3 regions of the Streptomyces sp. NPDC057445 genome follow, and region 3 is predicted to be linked to each of the others. Evidence: riboswitches for the same ligand, from Rfam matches in the RefSeq annotation. Region 3 holds a riboswitch; each other region holds the start of a gene.

Region 1 (4,315 bases), on a different contig from region 3:
GCGACCAGCACCCCGTCCCGCAGCCACAGCACCGACCAGGCGGAACCCGCCCCTGGGTCACCCCGCCATACGAGTGTCCCGGCGCCTTCGTGGTGTCCCGCGTACTGCACGAAACGTCCGAACTGCTCGGACCAGAAGTAGGGAACGGGATCGTAGTGCCGCGGCTCCTCCCCGGCCGCGCCGCCGACGACGTTGGCGGCGACCGTGCGCGGACCCTGGAGGGCGTTGTCCCAGTGGTGCACGAGCAGCCGCTCGCCGTAGCGCGCGGAAGGGAAGGACGCGCAGTCGCCGACCGCGTACACATCGGGCAGTGAGGTGCGCAGGTGTGCGTCCGCGGTGATGGAGCGGTCCGGGCCGATGGCGATGCCAGAGCCCTCGAGCCAGCCGGTGGCGGGACGCGCGCCGATACCGACGACCACGGCTCCGGCCGGCATCCTGCGCCGTTCCCCGGAGCCCTCCGCGAGGACGACGGCGTCCGGTTCGACGCCCACGACCCGGGCGTTCGTGACGAGTTCCGCGCCGCTCTCCGCGTACCAGCCGGCCATCGGCGCGGTGACCTCGGCGGGCAGGGCGCCCGCGAGGGGACGGTCGGCGGCCTCGACGACGGTGACCCGGCAGCCGGCCGCGCGGGCGGCGGTGGCGAACTCCGCGCCGATCCAGCCGGCTCCGACGACCGCGATGTCGTGCTGCCGCTCCAGCACCGGACGCAGCCGTTCCGCGTCATCGAGCGTGCGCAGCAGATGGACGCCCTGGACGCCTTCTGTGCCGGGGAGCGTGATGGGCTCCGCTCCGGTGGCGATCACGAGGGTGTCGTAGCCGACGGGTCCTGCCGCGGTGTCGAGCTCATGGGCCCCGGGCCGCAGACCGGTCACCTCGCGGCCCAGCCGGAGGTCCACGGCGAGCGCCTCGAAATCGATGTCGAGGGCCGATCCCTCCGCATTGCCGAGCAGGACGGCCTTGGAGAGCGGGGGCCGGTCGTACGGCTGGTGCGGCTCGGCGCCGATGAGGGTGACGGAGCCTGCGAAGCCCCGTTCGCGCAGGGCGACGGCGGTCTGGACACCGGCCATTCCGGCCCCGACGATGACGACTCGGCGCTGCGCCGTTTGCTCACTCACCGGTCCAGCCTAACAATCTGACGATCAATCAGAAGACACTTGCTCCACCACGCTCGTACCACTGCCCTGCTGGGACTCCCACTCCCAGGCCTCGTCCAGCCTGACCCGCCCGTCGGGCAGCTCGACGACCGTGGACACGCAGTGCCCCGACGACGTGGTGCCGTCCTGCTTCAGCTGTACGTAGCGGAAGTCCAGCCGGTCGCCCTCACGGGTGCCGACGAGATGCCCCCGGACCACGTCACCGCCCGTGTAGTCCGCCCAGATCCGGCCCTCCTGCTCGTGGTAGGTGAACCGGGTCCTGGTGCCGACCTGGCCCGGGGCCTGGTCGGCGACCGGCGCGAGTACGAGTCCGTCGAGCGAGCGGGCCACAGCGGGCTCCCTTACTGCGAGTTGGGGGTGGGGGTTAGGCTGGCCACCGTACTGCTGATCGCGGGAGCCCGGACGCACCGGGCTGAGAGGGAGGCTGAGGCGGCCTCCGACCGTACGAACCTGATCCGGGTCATGCCGGCGAAGGGAGGGTCCGGACACCCATGCGTTCACGTACGTCTGCGGATGTGCTGGTCATCGGGGGCGGAATCATCGGCCTGGTCACGGCCTGGCGGGCGGCCCAGCGCGGACTGCGCACCGCGCTCGCCGACCCCGAGCCGGGCGGCGGGGCCGCACAGGTCGCGGCGGGCATGCTCGCCGCGGTGACCGAGCTCCACTACGGCGAGGAGACGCTCCTCGGCCTCAATCTCGCCTCCGCGCGGCGCTACCCGGAGTTCGTCGCGGAGCTTCAGGAAGCGAGCGGTCAGGACACCGGGTACCGCTCCTGCGGCACCCTCGCCGTCGCGCTCGACACGGACGACCGGGCGCATCTGCGCGAACTGCACGCGCTGCAGCGCCGGTCGGGGCTGGAGTCGGAGTGGCTCACCGGCCGTGAGTGCCGGCGCCTCGAGCCGATGCTCGCACCCGGAGTGAGGGGCGGGCTGCGGGTCGACGGCGACCACCAGATCGATCCCCGGCGCCTCGCGAAGGCGCTGGTCGTGGCGTGCGAGCGGGCGGGAGTGACCTTCCACCGCAGCTGGGCGCAGCGGCTCTCGGTAGTGCGGGACCGGGTGACCGGAGCCGTACTCCGCGAGGGCGGCCCGGCCGGGGCCGAGGGCTCCGGGGCGGACCACGAGGTGGCCGCCGGGCGGGTGGTGCTGGCCGCTGGCAGTCTCAGCGGCCGGCTGGACGGCGTACCGGAGGAGGTCGTACCGCCGGTGCGGCCGGTGAAGGGGCAGGTGCTGCGGCTGACGGTGCCCCGCCCGTACGCGCCGTTCCTGTCGCGGACGGTACGGGCCGTGGTGCGCGGGAGCCAGGTCTATCTGGTGCCCCGCGAGAACGGGGAGCTGGTCGTGGGGGCGACGACCGAGGAGCTCGGCTGGGACACGACGGTCACGGCGGGCGGCGTGTACGAGCTGCTGCGCGACGCGCACGAGCTCGTTCCGGGCATCACGGAGCTGCCGCTCACCGAGACGCGCGCGGGGCTGCGCCCCGGTTCGCCGGACAACGCGCCGCTGCTCGGACCGACCGAACTGCCGGGGCTGCTGCTGGCCACCGGCCACTACCGCAACGGTGTACTGCTCACACCGGTGACGGGCGACGTCATGGCGCAGGCGCTCGTCACCGGCGAGCTGCCGGAAGAGGCACGCGCCTTCACCCCTCGCCGCTTTTCTCCCGTACGTCAGGAGCTGTCCGTATGACCGTGTCCGTGAACGGAAAGCCGCGGGACATCGCGGCGGGTACGACGCTGGACGTCCTGGTGGCGACGCTGACGGCTGCGCCCTCCGGGGTGGCGGCGGCCGTCAACGAGACCGTCGTCCCCCGCGGCGAGTGGTCCGGAACCCTGCTCGGCGACGGCGACCGGGTCGAGGTCCTGACCGCGGTGCAGGGAGGCTGACGGGCTCATGGCGGACGATCGTTTTGTGCTGGGCGGGGTGGCGTTCTCGTCCCGGCTGATCATGGGTACGGGCGGGGCGCCGAGCCTCGACGTACTGGAGCGGGCGCTGGTCGCGAGCGGCACACAGCTCACGACGGTGGCGATGCGGCGGCTGGACCCGACGGTACGGGGTTCCGTGCTGTCGGTGCTGGACCGGCTGGACATCCGCGTCCTGCCGAACACCGCGGGCTGTTTCACAGCGGGTGAGGCGGTTCTGACGGCACGGCTCGCCCGCGAGGCGCTCGGGACGCACTGGATCAAGCTGGAGGTGGTCGCGGACGAGCGCACGCTGCTGCCCGACCCGGTCGAGCTCCTGGACGCGGCGGAGGTGCTGGTCGACGACGGCTTCACCGTCCTTCCGTACACCAATGACGACCCGGTGCTGGCGCGCAGGCTGGAGGAGGCGGGCTGTGCGGCGATCATGCCGCTCGGCTCGCCGATCGGGTCGGGGCTCGGTATCCGCAACCCGCACAACTTCCAGCTCATCGCCGAGCAGGCGGGCGTACCGGTGATCCTGGACGCGGGGGCGGGCACGGCGTCGGACGCCGCGCTGGCGATGGAGCTCGGGTGCTCGGCCGTGATGCTCGCCTCCGCGGTCACCCGGGCCCAGGAACCCGTCCTGATGGCCGAGGCCATGCGGCATGCGGTGGAGGCGGGCCGCCTGGCCCACCGCGCGGGCCGTATCCCCCGCCGCCACTTCGCCGAGGCCTCGTCCCCGGTGGAGGGCCGCGCGGTGCTGGACCCGGAACGCCCGGCGTTCTGAGGGATCGGTCACTCCCGCTCGTCACGGATGCGCTTCAGTACTGCCCCGGGGCCGGCCCGAGGGGGCGAGGGGACGCCGCACTGCTCGTAGACTCGCGTGCGTGGATACGACCCTTCAGGACCCCCTTGTCGGGCAGCTGCTCGACGGCCGCTACCGCGTCGACGCGCGGGTCGCCGTCGGTGGCATGGCCACGGTCTACCGGGCCGTGGACATCCGGCTCGACCGGGTGCTCGCCCTCAAGGTGATGCACCCGGCGCTCGCGACGGACGCCTCGTTCGTGGAGCGCTTCATCCGTGAGGCCAAGTCCGTGGCGCGGCTGTCGCACCCCAATGTGGTGGGCGTCTACGACCAGGGGGCACAGGACGCGTACGTCTATCTGGCGATGGAGTACGTCGCCGGGTGCACCCTTCGCGACGTACTGCGCGAGCGCGGCGCGCTCCAGCCGCGGGCCGCGCTCGACATCCTCGAACCCGT
Region 2 (4,315 bases), on a different contig from region 3:
TGGCGAGGACGGCTGCCAGCAGCGCCCACTGGCCGGCTCCCCGCGGCCGCCGCGATGTGTGCGCGGGGTCGACGAGCCGCAGGGCGGACTCACGCCGCCGTACGGTCCAGGCGTGCACGGCGAGGATCGCGCCGACCGCCGCGAACTGCACCAGCGTCAGCACGGCTGCGGTCGAGAGGTCGAGCCGGTCGGCGGTCTGCCGGTAGATCTCCACTTCGAGCGTGGAGTACGCGGGGCCGCCCAGGATCTTCACGACGCCGAAGGAGGTGAAGGTGAAGAGGAACACCATCAGGGCCGCGGCGGCCACGGCCGGGGTCAGAGCGGGCAGGGTGACGCGCCGCCATGCGGCGAACCGCCCCGCGCCCAGGACCCGGGCCGCCTCCTCCTGGCGGGGGTCCAGCTGCGACCACAGGCCGCCCACGGTCCGTACGACGACCGCGTAGTTGAAGAAGACATGCGCGAGGAGGATGGCCCAGACCGTCGTGTCGAGGCGTACGCCCCAGAGTTCGTCGAGCAGTCCGCCGCGCCCGAGCATTGCCAGGAAGGCCGTACCGACGACCACGGTCGGCAGCACGAACGGCACGGTGACGACCGCGCGCAGGAACTGCTTCCCCGGGAAGTCGAACCGGGCGAAGACATACGCGCCGGGGAGGGCGAGCAGCAGTGTCAACGCGGTGGAGGCGAGCGCCTGCCACAGGGTGAACCAGAGGACGTCGAGAATGTCCGGGCGGCCGACGACGTCTCCGATGCGGCCCAACTGCCAGGCGCCCTGCACCTGGAGCCCGCGACCGACGATCGCGGTCACGGGATAGGCGAAGAAGACGGCGAAGAACGCGACGGGCACGGCCATCAGGGCGAGCCGCGCCGCGTTCCCGCGGAGCGCGTTCCCGCGCGCGTACGACTTCCCGCGCGGGGACGCGCTCCCGGCCGGTGGGGCGTCTACTTCAGGACGAGTGAGGACCACGACTCGATCCACTGGTCTCGGTTGTCGGCGATCTTCTCCGGAGCCATGGTCCGCGGCGCGGCGACCACCTCACCGAACTCGGTGAACAGTGCGGGCAGCTTCGCGTCCTCGGCCACCGGGTTCACGAACATGTTGAGCGGCATGTCCTCCTGGAACTTCTTGCTGATCAGGAAGTCCAGCAGGGCCTTGCCCCCCGCCTCGTTCTTCGCACCCTTGAGGAGACCCGCGGCCTCGGTCTGCCGGAAGCACGTGCCCGTGGAGACCCCCGTCGGTGCCTCCTTGGGCTGCGGCTCGGCGAAGAGCACCTCGACCGGCGGGCTGGATGCGTACGAGACCACGAGCGGCCGGTCGCCCTTGGCCTCCTTGCCGCCGGCGGAGCCGGAGAACTCCTGGTTGTAGGCGAGCTCCCAGCTGTCGACGACCTTCACGCCGTTCGCCTTCAGCTTCTTCCAGTAGTCCTGCCAGCCCGAGTCGCCGTACGCGGATGCGGTGCCGAGGAGGAAGCCGAGGCCGGGCGAGGAACGCTCGGCGTTCTCGACGACCAGGAGGTTCTTGTATGCGGGCTTCGCGAGGTCCTCGAGGGACTGCGGCGGGGCCAGCTTCCTGTCCGCGAAGTACTTCTTGTCGTAGTTGACGCAGATGTCGCCGGTGTCGACGGGCGTGACCCGGTGCTTGTCCTTGTCGAGCTGGAGGGTCTCGGGGACCCGCTCCAGGCCCTTGGCCTCGTACGGCGTGAAGAGCTCGTTGTCGAGGGCCCTGGAGAGGGTGGTGTTGTCGACTCCGAAGAACACGTCGCCCTGCGGAGAGCCCTTGGTGAGGATCTCCTTGTTGAGGGCCTCTACGGCGTCACCGCTCTTCAGCACCTTGACCGTGTACCCGGTCTGCCGGGTGAACTCCTTGAGCACCGCGGGGGTGGCGTTGAAGGAGTCGTGGCTGACGAGCGTCACGGTCTTGGAACCGGATCCAGAGCCGGAGGCGTTGTCCTTGTCCTCCCCGCCGCAGGCCGCGAGCGTACTGACGCCGAGGGCCGCGGCCAGCGCCGCGACCGTGATCTTCTTGGTGGTGCTCACTGAGATTCCTCCTGGACATGACCAGGAAGAGACGCGGCCCTGCCCGGTTCTCGGATCCTTCGATCCGGAGCCGGGCAGGGCGCAACAGCTTGAGTCTCGTCCGAACTTCCTACCCGGAATGACCCGGGCGAGGTTCAGAGGGTCTGCGGTCTGACGGTCACCGCACTCTCAGCGCTGTGGCGCTCCCCTGTCGGAATATGCAAATGTTCGAGCCCAGGTTACATGGGCCCTTCGGGCGGCCCGCTAGCGCTCGGAAGCCGCGAGCTGTCCGCACGCCCCGTCGATCTCCTGCCCCCGGGTGTCGCGCACGGTGACGGGCACTCCATGAGCGGCGATCGCGTCGACGAACGCCTTCTCGTCCTCGGGGCGGGAGGCCGTCCACTTCGAGCCCGGGGTCGGGTTGAGCGGGATCAGGTTGACATGGACCCGCTTGCCCTTGAGCAGCCGGCCCAGCAGGTCACCACGCCATGCCTGGTCGTTGATGTCGCGGATCAGGGCGTACTCGATGGAGATCCGGCGACCGGACTTCGCCGCGTAGTCCCAGGCGGCGTCCAGCACCTCCCGCACCTTCCAGCGCGTGTTCACCGGCACGAGGGTGTCGCGGAGCTCGTCGTCGGGAGCGTGCAGCGAGACGGCGAGCCGGCACTTGAAGCCCTCGTCGGCGAACCGCAGCATCGCAGGGACGAGGCCGACCGTGGAGACGGTGATCCCGCGCTGCGAGATGCCGAGGCCGTCCGGCTCGGGATCGGTGAGCCTGCGGATGGCGCCGACGACCCGCTTGTAGTTGGCGAGCGGCTCGCCCATGCCCATGAAGACGATGTTGCTCAGCCGGGCCGGCCCGCCCGGGACCTCTCCGTCGCGCAGCGCCCGCATGCCGTCCACGATCTGGTGCACGATCTCGGCCGTGGACAGATTGCGGTCCAGCCCGGCCTGGCCGGTGGCGCAGAACGGGCAGTTCATGCCGCAGCCGGCCTGCGAGGAGATGCACATCGTCACCCGGTCCGGGTAGCGCATCAGCACGGACTCGACGAGCGTCCCGTCATGCAGGCGCCACAGCGTCTTGCGGGTCGTGTCGTCGTCGCACGAGATGTGCCGGACGACGGACATCAGATCGGGCAGCAGCTCCGCCGCGAGCCGCTCACGCGCGGCCGAGGGGATGTCGGTCCACTGACCGGGGTCGTGGGCGTACCGAGCGAAGTAGTGCTGCGACAGCTGCTTGGCGCGAAACGGCTTCTCGCCGATCGCGGCAACGGCCTCCTTGCGCTCGGCGGGCGTGAGGTCGGCGAGATGCCGCGGGGGCTTCTTGGCTCCGCGCGGCGCGACGAAAGTGAGTTCTCCGGGCTTGGGCATGGTCCTACCAGTGTCGCAGACGGAATCCGGTGGCCTGGGGGCCCTGTCGAGCAGGTGGGCGTCGCCGCTCGCCGCCGGTCATCGGCGGGCCCCTCGCACGACCCGCCGAGGACCGCGACTGGTGACGTTCTGGCTGGTCGTCCCGTCATCCGACGGCCTCATCCGGATGTCGGCTGTCACCCTCCAGCCCTGCGGGAACAGCACGCGCATCCGCGTCAGCACGCGCATCCGTATCAGGGCACGACGCTGGTCGGGCGGAAACCAAGCAGGTCTTCCATGTCAGTTCCTCCATCCTGGCCGGCGCAATGTCACAACCGTGCGGTTGCCGATCGGCGGAGCAGAAGCAGGAACTGCGTCCGTTCCGTTGCGTCGGGCTGCGGCGCCCTCACCGCGCGAACCCCGTGCTCCGGAGTCAGGCTGGAACTCGGGTTGTCGTGATCCGGAAGGTTGGCCCATGAAGGCCGTGGCTGATTCCGCAGGAGGCAAGTGGCTGGCAGGCGCGCTCGACAGCCCCGTGGTGGGGATGGCTCCGTGGATCATCTTCTCGATTCTCGCCGGCCCCGGCCGCTTCGGGCTGGCGGTGGGACTCGCACTCGCGGTCTCCGTCGTCATGGTCGTCGCGGGACGGATCCTGCATCCCGGCACATCCCTCAAGATCCTTGAGGTGGCGGACGTGGTCGTCTTCACCGCGCTGGCGATCGTGGGGGCGCTTGCCGACGAGGGCACCCACGTCTGGCTGGAGACCTACGCGGACGAGGTCGCGAACATCGCCCTGGTGCTGATCGCCTTCGGCTCCATGGCCGTACTGGTGCCCTTCACACTGCAGTACGCCCACGAGCGCGTGGATCCCGTCCTCTGGGACTCCCCCGCCTTCAAGCGGACCAACTACGTGATCACCGGTGTCTGGGGGCTCGCCTTCCTGGCGGCCGCG
Region 3 (4,315 bases):
GAATCCGGCGTAGTTCTTGAGCACTGCCAGATACCAGCTCACTTCGGTTCCTCTCATGCCCCTTGTCAGGGACGCATCGTTTTCGGTCAAGCAAGGCGGAACGTATGGCACACATAAAGACGGGTCAAGAGTCGTCCGGAAACTGGTGAAAGGTTCACCTACCTGCGATGAAACCGTCTCCGTTTCGACGCTGAAGGACCGTCCGCATCACTGCAGGAACGGTGACCTACCGTCATGAATCGGCCCTCGGCGGTCACTCGGCCGGTTCGGGCGTCGAGGCAGCGGTTCCTCGCCGCGAAGGGCTGTCGATTCTGCGCGTCACCGCTGCCGGTGCGGTCGCCCTCACTGCGGGACCGCGGCCGGGAAGCTCACCACAAGTGCGGGAAGAGGACGGGTGCATGATGACTCGCCGGATGCCGGAAGTCCGGGCGGAGCCCATGGGGGCGGTCGTACCGCCCCCATGTACCCGCGATGCCCCGGCCGAAGCGATCGACCGGGGCATCGCCGTGTGTCGAATCAGTCCACAAGCGGCAGGTAGACCCGGTTGCCGCTCGCCGCGAACTCCTTGGACTTCTGGAGCATGCCCTCGGCGATCTCCGCATCCGTCGAGGCCGGCTCGTCACCGCCGAACTGCTCCGCGATGCTCCTGCTGATCTTCATCGAGCAGAACTTCGGTCCGCACATCGAACAGAAATGTGCGGTCTTCGCCGGCTCCGCCGGCAGTGTCTCGTCGTGGAACTCCCTTGCCGTGTCCGGGTCCAGGGCCAGGTTGAACTGGTCCTCCCAACGGAACTCGAAGCGCGCGTCGGAGAGCGCGTCGTCCCACTCCTGCGCTCCCGGGTGCCCCTTGGCGAGATCGGCGGCATGAGCCGCGATCTTGTAGGTGATGACACCGGTCTTGACGTCGTCCCGGTTCGGCAGGCCCAGGTGCTCCTTGGGCGTGACGTAGCAGAGCATCGCCGTACCCCACCAGGCGATCATGGCGGCTCCGATACCGGAGGTGATGTGGTCGTACGCCGGTGCCACATCGGTCGTGAGGGGGCCCAGAGTGTAGAACGGCGCCTCTTCGCAGATCTCCTGCTGGAGGTCGATGTTCTCCTTGATCTTGTGCATCGGGACATGGCCCGGGCCCTCGATCATGGTCTGTACGTGGTGGCGCTTGGCGATCGTGTTGAGTTCCCCGAGGGTCCTCAACTCCGCGAACTGCGCCTCGTCGTTGGCGTCGGCGATCGAGCCGGGTCGCAGGCCGTCGCCGAGCGAGTACGTGACGTCGTACGCCGCGAGGATCTCGCAGAGCTCCTCGAAGTTCTCGTACAGGAACGACTCCTTGTGGTGTGCCAGACACCAGGCCGCCATGATGGAGCCGCCGCGCGAGACGATGCCGGTCTTGCGGCGCGCGGTGAGGGGCACGTAACGGAGCAGCACACCCGCGTGGACGGTCATGTAGTCGACGCCCTGCTCGGCCTGCTCGATGACGGTGTCCTTGTAGATCTCCCAGGTCAGCTCCTCGGCACGGCCGTCCACCTTCTCGAGCGCCTGGTAGAGGGGGACCGTGCCGATCGGCACGGGGGAGTTGCGCAGCACCCACTCGCGGGTGGTGTGGATGTTGCGGCCGGTGGAGAGGTCCATGACGGTGTCCGCGCCCCAGCGGGTCGCCCAGGTCATCTTCTCGACCTCCTCCTCGATCGAGGAGGTCACCGCGGAGTTGCCGATGTTGGCGTTGACTTTCACCAGGAACCGCTTGCCGATGATCATCGGCTCGATCTCCGGGTGGTTGACGTTGGCCGGCAGCACCGCACGGCCGGCGGCGATCTCCTCGCGAACGACCTCGGGGGAGACGTTCTCCCGGATCGCCACGTACTCCATTTCCGGTGTGATCTCGCCGCGGCGGGCGTACGCGAGCTGAGTCACCGCCTGTCCCCCGCGGCCCCTGCGGGGCTGCCGCGGCCGGCCCGGGAACACCGCGTCGAGGTTGCGCAGCCCACCGCGCGGGGAGGTGTGCTTCACCCCGTCGTCCTCCGGGCGGACGGGACGGCCGGCGTACTCCTCGGTGTCGCCCCGGCCGATGATCCAGTTCTCGCGGAGCGGAGGCAGACCCCGGCGGACGTCCGTCTCGATGTTCGGATCGGTGTACGGCCCGGATGTGTCGTAAAGCGTCACGTCCTTGCCGTTGGTGAGGTGCACCTGACGGACCGGCACCCGGATGTCGGGGCGGGAACCCTCGACGTACCCCTTGTGCCAGCCGATGGACTTCCCGCTCTCACTCTCGCCCTCGTTCGAGCTGGAGGCAGGCGTGCGTGTGTCCTGAACGGTCATCGTGACCTACTCCCTACGCCGGCATTACCCGGTAACAGGTTCGGCGGTCGGCGCAGCTGTCCCGTAAGGATCTACGGAGGTCAGCGCCCTCTCAGCCCGGTGCTCCGAGCTCCCGCGTGTGCAAAGGCCCCACCACGCTAGCGCCCTGTCTGGCGCGGTGAACAGTGGGCCTCTTTCGTTCTTGCGATGATCTGGCTGTGACTTCCTCACAGCGAACGCCCGAACCGAACGACAGGGCCGGCGACGGCAGCGCCGGCGATCATGCCGCCGATCACGTCCATGCCCACGCACACGGCCCCGCAGCGCCCGTGTCCCGTCATCTGAGGCGGGTCATCGCCGCGGTGCTGATTCCTTTCGCAACCGCGGTTCTCGTGGGGCTCGTCGTCCTCTGGCCGGGCGGCATCCCCGGCCACGAGCGCACCGGTGTCGGGTTCGACCGGGAGACCCAGGAGGGGAAGGTGGTGAAGGTCGAGCAGGTCGACTGCAAGGACGTGAACGCCGCACAGGTGCCGCCGACCGGGGACACCTCGACCCCTGAGGGCCGCGAAGCGGTCAATTCACAGCGAGGCACGTGCGCACGGGCCACCGTCGAGGTCACAACCGGCAAGGACAAGGGACGTACGTTCGTCGAGATCGTGCAGCCGGACGCGCCGCGGCAACTGCACAAGGGCCAGGGCGTGGTGGTGGCCTACGCTCCTGACGCCCCGCCCGATCTTCAGTACTCGGTCTCCGACGTGGACCGCGGGTTCCCGATGGCGCTGCTGGCCGGGATCTTCGCGCTGGTGGTCGTTCTGGTGGGGCGGATGCGCGGGGTGATGGCCCTGATCGCGCTGGCCGCGAGCTTCGCCGTACTGACGCTGTTCATCCTGCCCGCGATCCTTCAGGGCTCGAATCCGCTGGTCGTGGCCGTGGTCGGGGCGAGCGCGATCATGCTGATCGCGCTCTACATGTGCCATGGGCTGTCCGCCCGTACCTCGGTGGCCGTGCTCGGCACACTCATCTCACTGCTGCTGATCGGGCTGCTCGGTTCGCTCTTCATCGGCTGGGCTGCACTGAGCGGGAACACGGACGACAACACCGGGCTCATCCACGGCCTGTACCCGGGCATCGACATGTCCGGGCTGCTGCTGGCAGGCGTGATCATCGGTTCGCTCGGTGTGCTCGACGATGTGACGGTGACCCAGACATCGGCCGTCTGGGAGCTGCACCAGGCGGATCCCACGATGGGGCCGCGCAGGCTCTACCAGTCCGCCATCCGGATCGGCCGGGACCACATCGCCTCGGTCGTCAACACGCTCGTGCTCGCCTACGCAGGCGCGTCGTTGCCGCTCCTGCTGCTCTTCTCGATCGCGCGATCCAGCGTGGGGACGGTGGCCAACAGCGAGCTGGTGGCAGTGGAGATCGTACGGACGCTGGTCGGATCGATCGGTCTGGTCGCGTCGGTGCCGGTGACCACGGCGCTGGCTGCCCTGGTCGTCTCCGCCGACCGACCGACGGCCGGCGCGGGTGCGGCGGCGGTACGCGGCGGCAGGGGACGCAGGCGCAAGAAGTGACGTGGCGGGCCTGACGCGGCAGACCGTGGCACGGGCAGCACACCGCCACGCACGGGGGCGGGGCGTCAGGGCGGGGCGGGAGATGCCTCAGCCCGCGTTCTCCTCCGTGAGGATGCGCCCGAGTGCCGCCTCCAGATGGTCCTCGAAGTCACCCAGCGTGCGCTCCTGCCCGAGCGGCACCAGCTTGTCGGTCCGGTCGAGAAAAGCCACCAGGGGTGCGGCACTCGCCCGGAACAGCGCCCGGTCACCGCCGACCTGGAGCCGGATGGAGACGTCGGACAGCCCCTCGGCCACGGTCGGGGCGATGCGTACATCTCCGTCCCCACTCGGCCTGTTGATGCCGTCGACGAGCAGCTCACGGCCGAAGGCCCATGTCACGGGCGCGTCGCCAGGCAGGTGGAACGTCATCCGGACCGCGTACGGATCTCCCGTCTCGTACCGGAGTT

Evidence for each region. A riboswitch is a leader RNA that binds a small molecule or an ion and turns the genes downstream of it on or off. The one in region 3 is predicted to bind thiamine pyrophosphate.
Region 1: another riboswitch for thiamine pyrophosphate. It lies ahead of thiO (glycine oxidase ThiO); the one in region 3 lies ahead of thiC (phosphomethylpyrimidine synthase ThiC).
Region 2: another riboswitch for thiamine pyrophosphate. It lies ahead of ACFU5O_RS12950 (thiamine ABC transporter substrate binding subunit); the one in region 3 lies ahead of thiC (phosphomethylpyrimidine synthase ThiC).

The regions. Positions count from the first base shown of each region.
Region 1 is NZ_JBHVDH010000001.1:38,879-43,193, forward strand. Features, by position in the region: gene ACFU5O_RS00175 (NAD(P)/FAD-dependent oxidoreductase) at 1-1,115, opposite strand, end outside; gene ACFU5O_RS00180 (hypothetical protein) at 1,140-1,484, opposite strand; TPP riboswitch at 1,535-1,649, shown strand; gene thiO (glycine oxidase ThiO) at 1,646-2,842, shown strand; gene thiS (sulfur carrier protein ThiS) at 2,839-3,039, shown strand; gene ACFU5O_RS00195 (thiazole synthase) at 3,047-3,841, shown strand; gene pknB (Stk1 family PASTA domain-containing Ser/Thr kinase) at 3,942-4,315, shown strand, end outside.
Region 2 is NZ_JBHVDH010000004.1:373,098-377,412, reverse strand. Features, by position in the region: gene ACFU5O_RS12955 (ABC transporter permease) at 1-850, opposite strand, end outside; gene ACFU5O_RS12950 (thiamine ABC transporter substrate binding subunit) at 940-2,034, opposite strand; TPP riboswitch at 2,123-2,233, opposite strand; gene rlmN (23S rRNA (adenine(2503)-C(2))-methyltransferase RlmN) at 2,278-3,384, opposite strand; gene ACFU5O_RS12940 (hypothetical protein) at 3,839-4,315, shown strand, end outside.
Region 3 is NZ_JBHVDH010000006.1:325,917-330,231, reverse strand. Features, by position in the region: gene ACFU5O_RS17190 (DUF805 domain-containing protein) at 1-42, opposite strand, end outside; gene thiC (phosphomethylpyrimidine synthase ThiC) at 517-2,316, opposite strand; TPP riboswitch at 2,310-2,442, opposite strand; gene ACFU5O_RS17180 (YibE/F family protein) at 2,514-3,869, shown strand; gene ACFU5O_RS17175 (SsgA family sporulation/cell division regulator) at 3,957-4,315, opposite strand, start outside.